Regions from separate parts of the Marinomonas sp. 63XJN7_9_ISO-PGPR-S23-217 genome, predicted to be linked through region 2. Evidence: predicted binding sites of a transcription regulator. Region 2 holds the regulator's gene; the other holds the start of a gene.
What was found. The regulator PhoB, encoded in region 2, activates phosphate uptake and scavenging genes when phosphate is short. The targets are predictions, from matches to a motif close to TGTCATANNNNTGTCANA.
Positions count from the first base shown of each region.

Region 1: the regulator PhoB is predicted to act here: its motif matches at 4,030-4,047, upstream of AC0VYI_RS02185 (phosphatase PAP2 family protein).

Region 1 is NZ_CM149678.1:491,842-500,828, reverse strand. It holds gene eat (ethanolamine permease) at 1-443, shown strand, start outside; gene AC0VYI_RS02205 (ethanolamine ammonia-lyase subunit EutB) at 565-1,983, shown strand; gene eutC (ethanolamine ammonia-lyase subunit EutC) at 1,983-2,864, shown strand; gene AC0VYI_RS02195 (helix-turn-helix transcriptional regulator) at 2,996-3,649, shown strand; gene AC0VYI_RS02190 (4a-hydroxytetrahydrobiopterin dehydratase) at 3,684-3,998, opposite strand; gene AC0VYI_RS02185 (phosphatase PAP2 family protein) at 4,116-6,182, shown strand; gene AC0VYI_RS02180 (ABC transporter ATP-binding protein) at 6,517-7,281, shown strand; gene AC0VYI_RS02175 (ABC transporter substrate-binding protein) at 7,296-8,159, shown strand; gene fhuB (Fe(3+)-hydroxamate ABC transporter permease FhuB) at 8,156-8,987, shown strand, end outside.
Region 2 is NZ_CM149678.1:5,345,704-5,354,690, reverse strand. It holds gene AC0VYI_RS24910 (ABC transporter substrate-binding protein) at 1-644, opposite strand, end outside; gene cysZ (sulfate transporter CysZ) at 968-1,723, shown strand; gene AC0VYI_RS24900 (response regulator) at 1,749-2,591, shown strand; gene phoR (phosphate regulon sensor histidine kinase PhoR) at 2,748-4,109, opposite strand; gene phoB (phosphate regulon transcriptional regulator PhoB) at 4,119-4,811, opposite strand; gene ubiA (4-hydroxybenzoate octaprenyltransferase) at 4,896-5,753, opposite strand; gene AC0VYI_RS24880 (chorismate--pyruvate lyase family protein) at 5,802-6,332, opposite strand; gene AC0VYI_RS24875 (amino acid ABC transporter ATP-binding protein) at 6,545-7,324, opposite strand; gene AC0VYI_RS24870 (amino acid ABC transporter permease) at 7,347-8,447, opposite strand; gene AC0VYI_RS24865 (amino acid ABC transporter permease) at 8,459-8,987, opposite strand, start outside.

The sequences.
Region 1 (8,987 bases), 590 kb from region 2:
ATTTACCTGCGGGTCTGGCTAAATTGTCGCGTTTTCAAACACCGCACCGTGCCATTATCACTGGCGGAATCATTGGTATTGCCGCCATTTACAGTGATGGCATTATCAATCTACAAGGTATGAGTTTAACCGCAGCCATGATTACCATGGCAGTATTTGGTGCCATTGTAATGTACATCATCAGCATGTTAAGCCTGTTCAAGCTGCGTAAAACAGAACCTAATCTAGAACGTACTTTCAGTGCCCCAGGGTACCCTATCGTACCAGCAATTGCGTTGACCCTAGCTGTCGTCTGCTTGATTGCGATGGTGTGGTTTAACCTTGTTATCGCACTGATTTTCTTAGGCTTTATGGTCATTGGTTTTATTTATTTCTCTCTTACCAAACACCAACGTGACAACGCACAGGGTGATGTCATGTTAAGTGGTTCCAACTCGATCTAAACTGGCAGCTACTTTGCATATCAGCATAGAGGTGGTACGTTCAACAACGTACTACCTTTTATGCATTAACAGGTCACCGTTCTATACTTAACGTCGAAATAATAAGAGGCGTAACTGACTGATGAACCATTCAGACTCCAAGTTTTCCTTTCGCTATACCCTTGGTGAACGCACCTTTGGCTTTGTTGACCTTGCTGATTTAATGGCCAAAGCCACCCCCGCTCGCTCGGGAGATCGACTAGCAGGGGTCGCCGCCCAAAGCGCAGAAGAACGCGCTGTCGCGCAGATGACATTAGCCGATGTGCCACTTAAGCTTTTCCTTGAAGAACTTTTGGTTCCCTATGAAGACGATGAAATTACTCGGTTAATCATTGACGAGCATGACAAACAGGCCTTTTCCCCTATATCTCACCTGACGGTCGGTGGTTTTCGGGATTGGCTATTAAGTGATTTGGCCACTAGCGAGATGCTCACGCAAATCCGCCCCGGTGTCACACCAGAAATGGCAGCAGCGGTCAGTAAAATTATGCGTAACCAAGACCTCATTATCGTGGCGAAAAAATGTCATGTAAAAACGGCATTTCGTAACACCATTGGCTTACCAGGTCATTTATCTACCCGCTTACAACCCAACCACCCCACAGACGATTTAACAGGTATCGCGGCGAGCATGCTGGATGGCATGCTCTATGCTAACGGAGATGCCGTCATCGGCATTAATCCCGCGACAGACAATGTGCAACAAGCAACGCGCTTAATCAAAATGATGGACGACGTCATCCAGCATTATGAGATCCCCACCCAATCCTGCGTGTTAACCCATGTTACCAATACCCTCGAATGCATCGAGCAAGGTGCCCCTGTTGACTTGGTGTTCCAATCCATTGGTGGTACACAAGCGACGAATGACAGTTTTGGATTTAACCTTGCCAATTTAGCTGAAGCACAGGCAGCCGCCTTATCCCTCAAGCGGGGCACCGTCGGCAACAACGTTATGTATTTTGAAACAGGACAGGGCAGCGCGTTATCGGCCAACGCCAATCATGGTTTGGATCAACAGACCTGTGAGGCACGGGCCTATGCTGTGGCACGTAAATTCAGTCCGCTACTGGTTAACACGGTTGTCGGTTTTATCGGTCCTGAATATTTATACGATGGCAAAGAAATTACCCGAGCGGGGCTAGAAGACCACTTCTGTGGCAAGCTACTTGGCTTACCTATGGGATGTGATGTGTGCTATACCAACCATGCTCAAGCCGATCAAAACGACATGGACAACTTACTAACACTACTCGGCGTCGCTGGCTGTACTTTCGTGATGGGGATTCCTGGTTCGGACGACATCATGCTCAACTACCAGACAACTTCCTTCCACGACGCTCTATATGCTCGAAGAGCACTGGGGCTAAAACCCGCCCCCGAGTTCGATGCTTGGCTCGCCAAGATGGGGATTTTTAAGAACAACGAACAGTTTGTTTTGAATCAGCAATTACCCGATGCTTTTTATAAGCCCTTAAACCGTCTGATTGGAGGCCAATAATGGGCACAGACGATGCGAAAAACCGAATGGATTCAACGCCGTCTTCCGAGCCACCATCAAGCGAAGCGGTGACAGAGAATATATGGCACAAACTCAATGCCTTTACGGATGCCCGTGTGGGTCTGGGGCGTGCCGGTATTAGCGTACCGACAAAGCACTTATTAGCCTTTCAATTGGCTCATGCCCAGGCAATTGACGCGGTGCATACCCATTTGGATAGCAAAGGACTCGCGACTCAACTTATGGCACAGGATTGGGCTCCTCAGTCTGCGCCTTTGTTTTTACACAGCCGAGCAGCGGATCGTGCGATTTACTTGCAGCGTCCTGATTATGGACGACGACTGGATGATGAATCCGCCCGACTTTTAGATGAGCACCAAGCCAGTTATCCACAGGGGTATGATCTGGTAATTGCCGTTGTGGATGGGCTATCTTCTCTAGCCATTGAGCAAAATACCCAGCCCTTTCTCAATGCCTTGTTTTCCATATTAGGCAATCAGTCGCCTTCTTGGACAATCGCTCCTTTATGCCTAGTAGAACAAGGCCGCGTCGCCATTGGCGATGATATTTGTGAGCGACTTAACGCTAAATGCGTGTTGGTACTCATTGGTGAACGTCCTGGATTAAGCTCACCAGACAGTTTAGGCTTGTATCTTACTTGGGGAGGCAAAGTCGGCTATACCGATGCGTATCGCAATTGCATCTCAAACATTCGCCCTGCCGGACTGAATTATCAGGAAGCGGCTCGCAAGGCGTTTTATTTATTAAAAGAAGCCAAACAATTGAAGCTATCTGGCGTGAAACTTAAAGATCGCTCGGATGACGACCTTGTCATTGATACAGGCCACTCCACACGTAACTTCCTAACAGCTTCGGACTGATGATTTTAGACAAGCGGCATGGCAAAGCCTGTATAAATAATCATTTTGAAACACATACTTAACATTAACGTACTATGCTATAAATTAGAGCGCAATCCATGTCATCATTAGTGAACTTATGAGGTAGTAGCATGAAAATGAAAGGCCAAATCGATAGTGTTTACCCGCCAGCTAAAGAGTCAAAAAAGAAGGGCAAAAAAGCGTCTAAAAAAAACGCCCAAGACAAACAAAAGGGTAAAACTAAGATTAAGAAAAAAAAATCGGCCGACATCGTTACTCCCACTACAGTTTTAGAACAGGTTGAATCGGTCATTGCGCCCGTAAAAGAAGCCACACAGGCCGTGAAAGAAACCCTCGAAGAAACCATTCAAGCCTTAGAAAAAAGCCATACTCCAGTCACTGATGACACCCCAGCCGTGCTGGATGAAACCGACGACGGCAAGACAAAAAATCCCATTGCACGAGCCTCTAAGAATTCGCAACCTCTTGTTGACGATGACAAACAAAAGACCATGCAGCGAATCATTAAACAATTGATTATGGGCGATATTAGTCAAGGAGAAGCGCTGAAAATATTGCGCATTCAAGTACTCGGTTTAAAACAAGAAGACTTCGCGAATCTCGTTGGCGTTTCCCGCAAAACCCTTTCTGAAAACGAAAACGATAAAGGTAATTACACTGCGGACATAGTGAACAAACTGTTCCAACCCTTCGACTTAAAAGTTGGACTCTTGCCCAACTCCGTCAAGACCTTAGAAAGATTACTGGTTTCCAAAAATAGTTAGCTTATCCTATGACAAGGATGTCGTCTGAACTACTTTACCTTGTAAAGAAAGACGCGTTGTCTTCCATTTTACTTGCCAGATCAAAATCCTTCTCAGAAAGCCCGCCCACATCATGAGTTGTCAGTTGTATTTTGACGGTGTTGTAGACATTAAACCACTCAGGATGATGATCTTTCTTTTCCGCATAAATCGCGCACAGGGTCATAAAGCCAAAGGCTTGCTGAAAGTCTTTAAATTTGAAGGTTTTACTGAGCTTGTCGTCTTCCAATGTCCACTTAGAATCGGATTTTTCATTAAGAGAATGTAGGGCTTGTTGAACGTCGTTGTCATTGAGCTTTTGTACTGTCATAACGTCTCCGTTGAAGAGCTTTTTAAATTGCTGTCATTAAGCTTTCATCTTGCCCATTTAGCTTAACCTTTTCACAGTAACGCGTCTCTCGCTCGATGTCCAAGGAAGCCACTTATAATGAAAACACCCTTTACACTCTCTCCTATTAAAAGTTCGTTATGCTTAACTCTTTTCATCAGCTCCGTCACCCAAGCAAACTCGACAATACCAACACCATTACCGCCTATCGGGCTGGGCTTTGAACAAACGGTTCCAGTTCCTAAAGTAGGTTACCCTTTGCCCGTGATTCAAAATGGTGCGAACAACAGTAAAGGGAATTTGAAATACAATATTGAGCAAAACCCCATCGCAACGCTACTAATCGGCATGAATCAAATTTGGACGAACGGGCTAAAGGGGTGGCAAAACGACGCCAATAGCAATGGACCAAGCAGTTTTGCCAACCAAGCCATTGTGAATCCAAAAATCTGGCAAGAAAACATTGCTTATGTGATCAAGGTCACCCAGCAGCGCACAGATAAACAAGCCATTGCCGCCTATTTGGATGATCAGCGCAGCAAAAACTACAGTGTGATTGACGGCTATGGCCCTCTGACACAAGCCTATGTAACGGCTTCTGGCGCCTATACAGACATTGATCAGCCGACTGTCAAAGACATTGTTAGCAACGCCCATTACTATGCCAAGAATAATGATGACATCAAGTTTGCCGGGAAACGAAACGCGCCATTAGGTAGTGTGTATCAGCTGGTTTACGATTTTCGCGAGGTAGCCCCAGCTTCCACGAGTGCCTCAAAGTACATTTATTCAACCCCTCGTCCATGGCGTATGGACAAAACTGGCGGAATACATTATCTAGGCACCGCGCCTTATTCTTGTGTACAGCAAAATGGTACCGTGCATTCGGACTGGCTGATTGATCAATACCAATCCGAAGTAAAGGTCGTGCCTGGCCTGATGTGCTCACGTCGTCATCATGAGAGCAGTGTTGTTGCCAATAATCAGGAAAACCGCCGTAAAGATGGCGCCTATCCAAGTGGACACACCAATGCTGGTTACTTAGCGGCCATGGCCTATGCTTACGCCTTGCCACAGCGTTATTCAGAGATGCTTACTCGGGCGTCGCAATTAGGCGAGAGCCGCATTCAAGCGGGCATGCATTCCCCCGTAGATGTGATCGGTGGCCGTATTCACGCCTTAGCCGTAGCAACTTACGCTTTATCCCAAAGGAACATTCAGGCGGATGCACAAAGAGCCTATAACGACTCGCAATCCTACTTTGGTCAACAAGCTTACGCGGCCAGACAATTCTTGTATTATTTCGCTCACAACAAAGTGTTGCACCCGCAAGGTTTAATACTTGGCAATAAGGTCAATACCCATGTATTTGATAACAATAAGTTTGCCAATCACGAAGCGATGAAAGCCCTTTATCGATCACGACTGACCTATGGTTTTAGTCAAACAGGAAAGTTACACCAAGGGCCCGTTGTACCAGCAGGGGCTGAACTCTTACTGGCCACCAGACAGCCTTACTTAAACCCAGCACAACGCCGTGCGGTTCTGGCAACCACAGAAGTGCCCTCTGGCTATCCTATTCTGGATCAATCAAATGGTTGGGGCCGTTTAGATTTAGTCACCGCTGCCGATGGATACGGTGCCTTTAATGGGGATATTACGGTCAATATGGACGCCAATAAAGGCGCCTTTAATGCTCACGATTGGTGGCGTAATCCTATTTCGGGCAAGGGAAAACTAACGAAGAAAGGCTGCGGCATTCTTACTTTAACGGGCAACAATCAGTATCATGGTGGCACGATTATTGACAATGGTGTATTGGAAGCCGCCTCAGCCCATGCCTTGGGTAAAGGCGACCTCTATCTGAAAAATGGAATTTTGGATGTGACATCAAAAGGTGCATTAAAGGTCGCGAACTACACTCAGTTGAATGGGGCCACTAAAATCGACATGGATAAAGACGCCAGCCAAATTCAAGCCTCAGGAAACGTGGTTATCATTGGCGGTACATTGGCCTTAGATTTGTCGCATTTTCAACCTCAAGCAGGCAAAGGCTACGTGCTAATTGAGGGACGCCAGTTACAAGGTCAATTTGAGACCATTTCTTCTCCTCTACCAGTTCGTCTGCAATATACTGACAATAAGCTCATCGCGACCTTTCAATAAGTCTGCTTTTCCCCGCGAACCAAGCAATAGCCCAACAAATAGATAGGGCTATTGCTGTTTATGCCAAATCATGCATAAAGTGTGAGACCTTGGCACGATTACTGTGCTTGCCAATACTTTGTTAAAAACAGACTCAAAATGCTCATTTATCGCGATAAACTCCGCTTTCTCGTCTGTTTTTGCAGCATCTTGGCGTCGCTAGTGACATAGTGCAAAGGTCTCAGTGTACTAAATATTTACACTTTAAATGAAAATGATTTGCATTAACGTCATTATTATATAAAAATATTGCTCTCAGACATCGACACCACATGTAATGCAGAGAGTGAATGGAATGATAGAGTCGAAAGCATTAGGATTTGACGTGAATGGCCGCGCCTTATTGGCCGACTTTTCCATGACCTTTGAGCCTGGAAAAATTTACGCCTTGGTCGGTCATAATGGGTCAGGAAAATCCACTCTTCTTAAGCTGCTCGCCCAACAACAAACAGCAACCTGTGGTCATATTCTGCTAAATGGTCAAGCTATCGACTCTTGGTCCCATAAACAATTTGCCCAACAAGTGGCTTATCTTCCTCAGCAAACCCCAGCAACAGACAGCTTATCGGGCAGAGACCTAGTTGGGTTTGGTCGTTATCCTTGGCACGGTTTGCTGGGTCGTTTAAATCGTCAGGATCAAACATACATCGACGAAGCCATGGCGCTAACCGATACCACCTCTTATCAGGACCGTTTAGTTGACACCCTATCCGGTGGTGAACGCCAACGCCTTTGGCTCGCCATGTTACTGGCTCAGCGCACGCAATATTTGCTACTTGATGAACCGCTATCTGCTTTAGATATTGCCCATCAAGTAGACATGCTTAATCTGATCAAAAAGCTCAGTCGCGAGTTATCCCTTGGTGTGATTATTGTTATCCACGATATCAATATGGCAGCGCGCTTCTGCGATCATATCGTCGCACTGCACAGTGGAAAGATGATTGCCTCAGGCTCTATTGAGAGCCTCTTTACACCACAAACCCTAGAAGACATCTACGGTATCAACATGCACATTACGGATCACCCCGCAGGGTATCCGGTTGCCATGCCTTACTAGCCAAGTAGGAAGTTATGAAACGTACCTTTTCTTATTTGCTTCTGCTGTCTATCACGTTTACAACCCACTTCGCCGTCGCACAAGAGCGTGAGATGAAAGTGGCCGCCATAGATTGGACGCAGATCGAAACCCTGCTTGCCTTAGGCGTTCACCCCATCGGCGCGGCACAGATAGCCGACTACAACGCGTGGGTAAAATCCCCGGCTATTCCCAGTCGTACCGTCGATATTGGCTTGCGCACTCAACCCAATTTGGAACGATTGGCGGAGCTAAAACCAGAGCGTATTTTTATCTCTCCGATGTTTCAGTCTCTAACACCACAATTATCCCGTATTGCCCCCGTAACAAACATCGCCTTATATAAAAAAAGCGATGTTTCATGGCAAGCCTTCAAAACCTATACGCAAACCCTCGCGAAAGACACCCACCGAGAAGCGGCTGCTAAATCACTGATTCAATCGGCTCAGGCGACGTTGGCGACCCTTTCTAAACAGGTTCCCGCCCATACGCCACCCTTGTTGATGATGCAGTTTATGGACGCTCGTCATGTACGAGTCTTTGGCACTAATAGTCTGTATGGCATTGCCGCTCAGCAAATCGGTTTACAAAGTGCGTGGCACCGACAGACCAATAAGTGGGGCTTTTCCCTAGTTGGCATTGACAAACTGCTTGGTGTGAAAGGGCAAATTGTCGTCATCGAGCCATTACCAGCAGGTGTGGAAGCGAACCTACGACAGGATGCCTTCTGGCAATACTTGGTCAAACAAACAGGGCATCCGATGCTGAAAATCCCGCCCGTTTGGAGCTTTGGAGCCATCCCTTCCACGGTACGCTTTGCTCGTCTATTAACCACTGCTATTCACCAGGAGAGCAAATGATGCGGACGCTTCCTTTCACGCTGATGGCGCTCCTTGCCGTTCTGGTCGCTTTGTTAATAGGCGCTCATCTAAACAGCGTCGGTGGGCTTAACCATGCTTTTGCTAGCTTACTCCAGACAAACTGGCAGTCTAGCCGCTCGGTCGAGTTGTCATTAACCTGGTGGCCACGCCTGTTTACCACCTTATTGTGTGGTGCCGCATTAGCGGTAGCTGGGGTGTTGCTGCAACAGGTACTTAGAAATCCCATTGCCTCGCCCTCTACTTTGGGGATTGCTAGCGGCGCTAGCTTTAGCCTGATGCTGGCAACACTGTATGCACCTTGGCTGATGGCGTTTTCTCAAAGTCTGGTTGCCTTAACAGGAGGGCTCATTACCATGGGGCTGGTCTTTCTGTTGTCTTGGCGACGTGCCCTATCGCCCACAGTGGTCGTGATTGCGGGTCTGGTGCTTAATCTCTATTTCAGCGCTTTCAGCACCGTATTGCTGATGCTCAATCAAGAAAAACTCTCTGGTTTAATGATCTGGGGGGCGGGCTCTCTAGTACAAACGGGCTGGGGCAATGTCACCTATTTATGGCCTCGCATTCTTGTGGCGGTGCTCATCGCGCTTTTATTCCTTAAGCCATTAAGTTTATTAGAATTAACCGAGTCTGGAGCTAAAAGTTTAGGGGTGTCATTAACCAAGCTCCGTTTTGTCTGTCTTGGTCTAGCGGTACTACTGACGTCTTGGGTGGTCGCCAGTGTTGGTGTGATTGGCTTTATTGGGCTCGCCGCTCCTGCCATTACGCGGCTAATGGGCATCCGTCGTTTACTACCTAAAGTAATAGTGT
Region 2 (8,987 bases):
GCACCATTGCTGACGATATGCTCCGGTTTGGTCCAAGCGTCTCCCCATTTCTCAATCATTTTTTTAGGCGCTGGGAAAAGGGAGGTGTTCACGGTCATTTTGACAAAATACGGCACGGAATGGTCCAAGGTGACTTGGAAGGTGTGGGCATCCAGTGCTTTTACGCCTAAAGAAGATACTTTATCTTTACCGTCAATGATGTTTTGTGCGTTTTTAATACCTGCTAATGCGGCATAGTAAGAATAGGTTGAGGCAGTTTTTGGATCGACAAGACGCTGAAATCCGAAGACAAAATCTTCTGCGGTAACAGGGCTGCCGTCTGACCATTTCGCATCATGGCGTAATTTGAAGGTGTAAACGGTGTGATCTTTGTTAACTGTGTAGCTTTCGGCGACACCTGGCACTAACACGCCATCTTTACCTTCACTGTATAAGCCTTCAAACAGGTCACGGTCACGTAGCGATCCCGGTGTACCAGAGACTTTCTGTGGATCAATGGTTTGAGGTTCGCCTTCGCCCCCTTTGACTAGAACTTGATTTTTCGCCAGTTGAACACCCGCAGGCACATTGGCTGCGTATACTTGCATGGCCCCAAAAGATGCCGCAAGAATGGCGCTGGCGATTAACGTTTTTGTCTTCTTCATAATAATCGTTACCTTAATTAGTTAGCTTTTGTGAGGTCTTTTATTCTTGTTGACGATAAAGTCATGAGACGAGCGAAACTAAGCTCAGCCTTCATAGTTAATCAATTTACAAAAGGTCACAATCGAAATTCCGTATCAGGTTATGCGTCTAATAAAGGTAAAAGTTGTTAGGCTTGCTTCATTTTTGTGAAAGTGACAAGGAGAATCATGATTTTTTAAGTCGTTTTATGAGGATACTGACTAAGGAAAAGCGGATGACATGGAGCCAATAATCCGCTCATGCTATGCTCTTAGCTATTATGATTGATTAGGAATAAATAAGAGTGATTACACAGCCTTTTAAAGCCGCCGGTGCGTTTCTGAAAGCCTTACCTTTAATTGTTTCCCCTGGGTTGCGGATTTTTATCTTAGCGCCTTTAGTGGCGAATGTGATCCTCATGGCGTTATTGTACATGGTGGCTCTGCATTACTTTGATGATTTGATTAATATGGCGATGGGCTATTTGCCCCATTGGCTCGCCTTTATGCATTGGCTGTTTTACATCATCTTTGCCGCCATTATTGCTGTGTTGCTGTTTTATAGTTTTTCTATTGGGGTGAACATTTTGGCGTCGCCTTTTATGGCCATCTTGGCGGAGAAGGTAGAAGAGAAGCAAACGGGTAAAGTGTTCGATGAAAAAATGACCACGAAAGTGGTGATTGCTATTATTGCTCGCAGTGTGCAGCGTGAATGTCAGAAATTATTCTATTTCTTACCACGTTTCATTTTGTTAATAGTGCTGTCTTTTATCCCCTTGGTGAATGTCGTTGCTCCGGTTTTGCTGCTATTATTTTCAGCATGGATGTTGTCACTTCAATACATGGATTACGCATTTGACAATAACAAAGTCGCCTTTTATGACATGCGTATGGCGTTGCGTACTAAGCCGCTATTGTGTTGGACCTTTGGCGGTATTGTCATGGTCTGTTTGACGATTCCTTTTGTAAATTTAGTGATCATGCCGATTGCTGTGTTGGCTGCCACGCTTCTGTGGGTCTCGGTTTTCCAACCTGTGCATGGTAATGGCACTTCCTTGTAAGATTGCTCTAGAAAGAGGCTTGTGAATGTCGATAAAAATACTGGTGGTGGATGATGCGTCTTTTACGCGCGATTTAATTCGTCGCACATTGCGTAAGGAATTTCCAGCCGCCATATTGGAGGAAGCCGTTAATGGCCGCAAGGCCCAACAATTGCTATCGAAAAGTCAGTTCGATATGGTGCTGTGTGATTGGGAAATGCCCGAAATGACCGGGGTGGAACTTTTGCAGTGGTGCCGTGAGCAGCCTGAATACAAAAAAGAAAATATTCCTTTTGTGATGATTACCAGCCGTGGCGATAAAGACCATGTGGTGGAGGCGGTCAAATCCGGTGTGACCGATTATTTGGGGAAACCGTTTTCCAGTGAACAGCTGGTGAATAAGGTGATGAGCGCTGCCAAAAAGCATAATATGCAAAGCAAGCTGACCTCGCAAAAACCTAGAAGTGCTTCGCCTGCTGGTGGTGTCGCATCGGCATCATTGGATGTTTTGATGGGGGGAAAATCATCTCGTAAAGTCGAGGCGACGAAATTTATCAACCCTGATGCCCCTGTCCCCACAGTGAAAGATGTGAAAATTCCCACTATGGTGCGTTTCGAAGGCAAACAGTTTCGCTGCATGGTGATTCAATTTAGTAAACAAGACGCCACCATGCTGATAAAAAGCGATGACGTGATTCCTCAAGTATTGGGACAATCCGTTTTGGATTTAGAGTTTGAGGGCAAGGTCAATCGCCTGAATTATTATGTCCAATCTGTCGCCACCACGGAGAAGAAACATGATTCAACCTTTTTAACTGTTGGTTTGGGGCTGATTGACCAAGATGCTGAAAAAGAAGCGTTTATCAGTAAGCTGTTTGATAGCTTATAGTGTTATGTATTGAACCCTTATAACCCCCTCCCAGCCTCCCCCTTGGCAAGGGGGAGGAGCCGACAGTTCCCTCCCAGCTCCGTTGTAAGGGGAAGGGGTTGGGCTGAGGAATGTCTTGTTCCCTCCCCTTATTTAAGGGGAGGGTTAGGGTGGGGTTTATTGGTCTTTTACAATAGGCTCTTTGTCATCCTCAACATTTTTTTCTATTGCAGAAAACGCTGGAATATCATCCGTCCGTACTCGGTTGGCTGGGAAATGACAAGAGAAGCGACTGCCACGGTTGAGTTCGCTAAGGATCTGTAACTTAGCATCATGGTGCATGAGCACATGTTTGACGATGGCTAAGCCTAAGCCCGTGCCGCCCGTTTTGGTACTACGACCCTTATCGACTCGGAAAAATCGCTCCGTTAAGCGCGGAATGTATCTTGGGTCTATGCCTAAGCCGTGGTCGGCAACTGAAAACACGCCACTGAATTCATTAGACTCCCATTTCACTTTGATTTCACCGCCATCTGGTGAATACTTGATGGCGTTTACCACCAAATTAGAAAACGCACTGTAGAGTTCGTTGTAGGCGCCGTACAGACGTGCTTTTTCTGGAATATCAATGTCTAAAGAATGTTTTTCAGTAAGTAGAGGTGACGCAATTTTCTTAATGGCTTCCGTCCAAGAAGACACCTCATGCCAATGTTCTTCTTCTCGTTTATCGTTGCTTTCTAAACGCGATAATAGCAACAAATCTTCGATTAAATGTTCCATGCGCTCCGACTGCTCAGACATATTTGCGATGCCTTTTTGCATGCTGGCGGGCAGGGAATCTTGGAACATTTCTAACGTTTCTAAATAACCTTTAATGACCGTTAAAGGGGTTTTTAGCTCATGGGAGGCATTGGCGACAAAGTCTTTGCGCATTTCTTCGAGCAGGTGCAGTCTTGTGACATCGCGGATAAAAATCAAATGATCATTTTTATCGTACAAGGTGGTTTGGACTTCTAAATAAACGCCCTCTTTGGCCGGTGACTTAATCACCAGCGGTTCTCCAAAACGTTTTTGGGTAAAGTAACGAAAAAATTCTGGGTTGCGAACAATATTGGTAATGGGCTGCCCTCGATCAACTGGGCGCATTAGGCCTAAAAAGTGTCCTGCCGAGTTATTCCACCACTCTAAGTTGCCTTGGTTATCGGCCATAATGACGCCTTCTTTTAGGGCGGCGGTAGAATTCTCGATACGATTCAGAGCTTGGCGCATACGGCGCTTCGATTTACGCTGCTTTTTCTGCAAACGGTAGACAACATCGAAGATATCTCCCCAGATACCATCCGATTCAGGGGGGGCGCCTCGCCCAGAGTGACGTAGCCAATAATGAAATTGGTAAAGTTGATACAGCTGCCAATACAATGTTCCCAATAAAAACAAAAGTACGACGGCTTGTAAGTGGTTTATGATAAAACCGATGACGATGCAGGCCAAAAGCCCTAAAGACCAGCGAATTATTGCTCTTCGCCAAACTGCTTTCATATTATATGACTAAGTCCTTTTGGGAGAGAATCGGTAGCCAGTCCCTCGAACGGTTTGAATCAAAAAGTCGTGACTGCTACCAATGGCTTTTCGTAAACGGCGAATATGCACATCAACGGTACGTTCTTCCACATAAACATTACCGCCCCATACCTGATCCAATAATTGTGCCCGTGAATAGGCTCTTTCTTGGTGAGTCATGAGAAATTTTAGCAGACGGTACTCCGTCGGCCCCATATCTAGCGGCTTATTGTCAATGGTAACGCGTTGGCTAATAGGATCAAGGGTTAACCCTTCGATTTCAATTGGCTCATCTACCCCTTGAGGCGTGGCTCGACGTAGCACCGCTTTCAGTCTGGCGACTAATTCTCGTGGCGAGAAGGGCTTGGTAATGTAATCGTCAGCACCGACTTCCAGCCCTTGAATTTTGTTGTCTTCCTCGCTTTTTGCCGTCAACATAATGACGGGGATTTCCGCTGTTGCACTGTCTTTTTTTAGGCGACGAGTCAGTTCTATGCCGCTACTCCCTGGCATCATCCAGTCGCAGAGAATCAAATCAGGTCGATGGTCGACAATGATTTCGTGGGCTTGTTGGCTATTTTCTGCTTCCATATATTCGTATCCCGCCATTTCTAAGGCGACGGCGATCATTTCGCGAATGGAAGACTCATCATCAATGATTAATACTTTTTTACCGGTCACAGGATCTACCCTCATCTCAGGAACGGTTTAATTAAAACGTCTTAGTATGACAGTTATATGAAAATGTCACATATTCGCCATATATTACATAAATAGTAAGCTAGCAGCGATGCCAATAAAGATACAGTAGCCAATTCGGTTATTATCTAAGAAAGCATGGAAGCAGGCTTGTCGGTCACGTTCTTTGGCTTTTTGGTATTGCAGCCCAAATAATCCCAAACTGATGATAAGCGACACAAAGTAGATCCAGTTAAGGTGGGCCAGTATCCCGATCCAGACCAATAGGGATAACGTCAGACCTTGTAGACAGAGAATAACAAGTAAATCGTATTTGCCGAAAAGGATCGCGGTGGATTTAATGCCGACTTTTAAATCGTCGGGTCGGTCTGTCATGGCATAGTAGGTGTCATAGGCAATGGTCCAGAAGCAATTTGCCACAAACAGCATCCACAACTTGGGGTCTAGCAGATCCCCGCCTTGGGCGCTGTATGCCATGGGAATCGCCCAAGAGAACGCCAAGCCAAGAAATAACTGGGGCAGGTGGGTGTAGCGCTTCATAAAGGGGTACAGTGCGGCTAATCCTAAGCCGACGAAAGACAGCAAAATGGTTCGTAAATCGGTACACAGCACCAACAAAAAGCTCAATACGACCAAAAAGGCGAACAGCCCCAGCGCTTCTTTTTCGGACACACGGCCAGACGGTAAAGGACGATTTTTCGTGCGCTCAACGTGTCCATCGACTTTTCGGTCAGCGTAATCATTGATGACACAGCCGGCAGAACGCATGCTAAACACTCCCAGAACAAAAATGACAATAAGGTGCCATTGGGGCCAGCCATCGGCCGCTAGCCAAAGGGCCCATAGGGTCGGCCACAGCAAGAGTAGGGAGCCAATAGGACGATTAAAACGCGTTAAGTCGGCGTAATCTTTAAGCTTGTTCATGGGAGTCCATTGATTTAGTCGTCAGAATTAGGCGAAGCCGCCTTTATGTTATGCCATTGTCTCGAAAAATGCTTCACTGACCAAGATACCAGAGCCAAATTGTTGGAAAACAGAGCGTCTTGCCCAGACTTTAGTATGGTGATTGGTAAATAAGCCTTTGGGAAGGGCCGCTACCTCAATAGGGCTGCGTTTAAGTGCCCTATGTTTAAACAAATAACCGCCTAATGGTTTATTGTGCAAATGTTTCACTTGTCGCCAATGACCTCGTAAGGCGTTGGCTGGGATAATGGAGCGGGCGTATATAACGGTTCGACCATCGACTTTTAATAATACCGTGCGAACACGCGCAGCATCGCGTGGCTTCATGTTGAGTCGTCGTTTTTCACGCGGTGTTGCTTTCCCCCAACCATCCTCAATAACCTCTACCGTGAGTTGGCCTCTTTTTTTCAACTCTGCGGTGATGGATTGACTGGTCGTGAGCCAAAACCAAAGTGACGCTGGAATTTGCTGTTTGTTAATTTGTTTTAAGGGTTGCCAACGGTAGTGCAGGGCAAGTGTCAGATGATGATTTAATTGCATGTTAGGCCAATCGTTTAGAGCCCTTTTATCGACACTGGTGTTTCTGCCAGTGCATAAAGGTCTCGATTAGTGACATGGCTATTATATTGAGGTTTCGCAACCTTGTCCCATAGAACAATGCATAAAAAAGCCTCGCCTTTATGTCCAACGTCATGGTGGAACATCAAGGTGAGGCTGTTGATCCGATTTGTTTAGTTAACAGGGAATCAGTATCAATGGTTCAAAATTTGGCTTAGGAACAATTGTGTACGGTCATGCTGTGGATTATTGAAAAACTCTTGAGGCTCATTGGCCTCCACAATTTCTCCAGCATCCATAAAGACCACGCGATCCGCCACGGTTTTAGCAAAGCCCATTTCATGGGTAACACAAACCATGGTCATCCCTTCTTCTGCCAACTGCACCATAACATCGAGCACTTCTTTGATCATTTCTGGGTCAAGAGCGGAAGTGGGCTCATCAAATAGCATGATGCGTGGCTGCATACACAGGCCACGGGCAATCGCCACACGCTGTTGTTGGCCCCCGGAAAGTTGCCCTGGGTATTTTAATGCTTGGTTGGCAATTTTCACGCGTTCCAAATAATGCATGGCCAGTTCTTCTGCTTCTTTTTTGGGCATTTTACGTACCCAAATAGGAGCTAGCGTCAGGTTTTCAAGAATGCTTAAGTGCGGGAACAAGTTAAAATGCTGGAACACCATGCCGACATCTTTACGAATAGTCTCGATGTTCTTCAAGTTATTATTCATCTCGATACCATCGACGGTAATGATGCCTTTCTGATGCTCTTCAAGGCGATTAATACAGCGAGTCATTGTCGATTTTCCCGATCCCGATGGACCGCAGACGACGATTCGCTCCCCTTTTTTGATGCTAAAGTTGATATTTTTTAGCACATGAAATTCGCCATACCATTTGTTTACGTCTTTAAACTCAATGATTGCTTGTTCGCCTTGCTCCAATTGAGCCAGTGCCATATTTCTATCTGTCATTATAAAAGCCTCAAATTCTTGACTAATTCCGCTTATGTCCAGTTTCTAATTTACGCTCTAGTGCCATGCTGTAACGGGACATACCAAAGCAGAAAGCCCAGTAAACGAAAGCAGCGAAAACATACCCTTCGACGGTGGTGCCCAACCAATTTGTATCGTGGTTAGCGGCTTGAATACGTCCTAAGAAATCAAACATACCCACGATGTAAACCAGAGTTGTGTCTTTAAATAAACCAATAAAGGTATTGACGATGCCAGGGATAACCAATTTTAAAGCCTGGGGTAAAATAATGAGCGACATAGATTGCCAATAGGTCAGCCCCATCGCATCTGCAGCTTCATATTGACCTTTCGGAATGGCTTGTAACCCACCTCGAATCACCTCCGCCATATAAGCGGATGAGAAAAGGACAATACCGATTAACACTCTTAACAGTTTGTTAAAGTTTAATCCATCAGGCAAAAAGAGTGGGATCATCACCGATGCCATAAACAAAATGGTGATCAATGGGACAGCACGAATGGTTTCGATAAAGATAACACAAACGGCTTTGGCAACAGGCATATTAGAGCGACGTCCTAAAGCCAGCAAAGCACCCAATGGAAACGATGCCACAATCCCAATAACACCCAGCAGAATGGTTAAGAAGAGACCACCCCATTTGGCCGTTTCGACAGGCTCTAAACCAAACGCACCTCCAGAAAATAAATAGTAAGCTAGGATAGGGTAAGGAAGGATAATAACCAGTGTCAGGTAAAACCTATTGATTTTTTTAATGGCAAACATGGCCACTAAAAGTATCAAAATCACCAACGCTAAGTTGACTCGCCATGTTTGGTCAGAAGGGTAAAAGCCATACATGAACTGTTCAAAGTAGGAATTTATAAACGCCCAACAGGCTCCGCTGCCAGTACAAGCTTTATTGGAAGAGCCAGTCCATGTGGCATTGATTACGCCCCATTCGATAAGTGGTGGAATAAGCAAATACAGAATGTACAGGCTGAAGATTGTCAGAATAATATTCAATGGGGAAGACAAAAGGTTATGTCGAACCCACGCAACAGGTCCCACCGCTGTGGATGGTGGTGGGAGGCTGGGTGATGGTTTAAATTCAATAGCCATGTGTGCCTCTCCTAGCGCTCAATTAGTGACATTTTTTTGTTATACCAGTTCATAAACAAAGAAATACTTAAGCTCAATGAACCGTACACCAGCATACATAAGCCGATGGTTTCAATCGCTTGGCCAGTTTGGTTTAGCGTGGTGCCCATGACGACAGACACCAATTCAGGATACGCAATAGCGGCTCCTAATGATGAGTTTTTAGCCAAGTTTAGGTACTGACTTGTCAAAGGCGGGATGATGACGCGTAATGCTTGAGGCAAAACAATGAGTCGCTGTGTCAAGCTGTCGCGTAGTCCTAGAGAGCGAGCGGCTTCTGTTTGTCCCCAATTTACCGACAAAATACCAGCACGAACTATTTCTGCAATGAAAGAGCCTGTATAGGTCGACAAGGCAACCAATACTGCGACAAATTCAGGGGGTAACACCATGCCACCACTAACGTTAAAGCGAGTTTTGTGAGGCAGGTTAAATTCCAAAGGAAAACCCGCTGCCGCAAAGGCTAAAAAGGTAATGACGACAATAATGCCAAGAGATGAC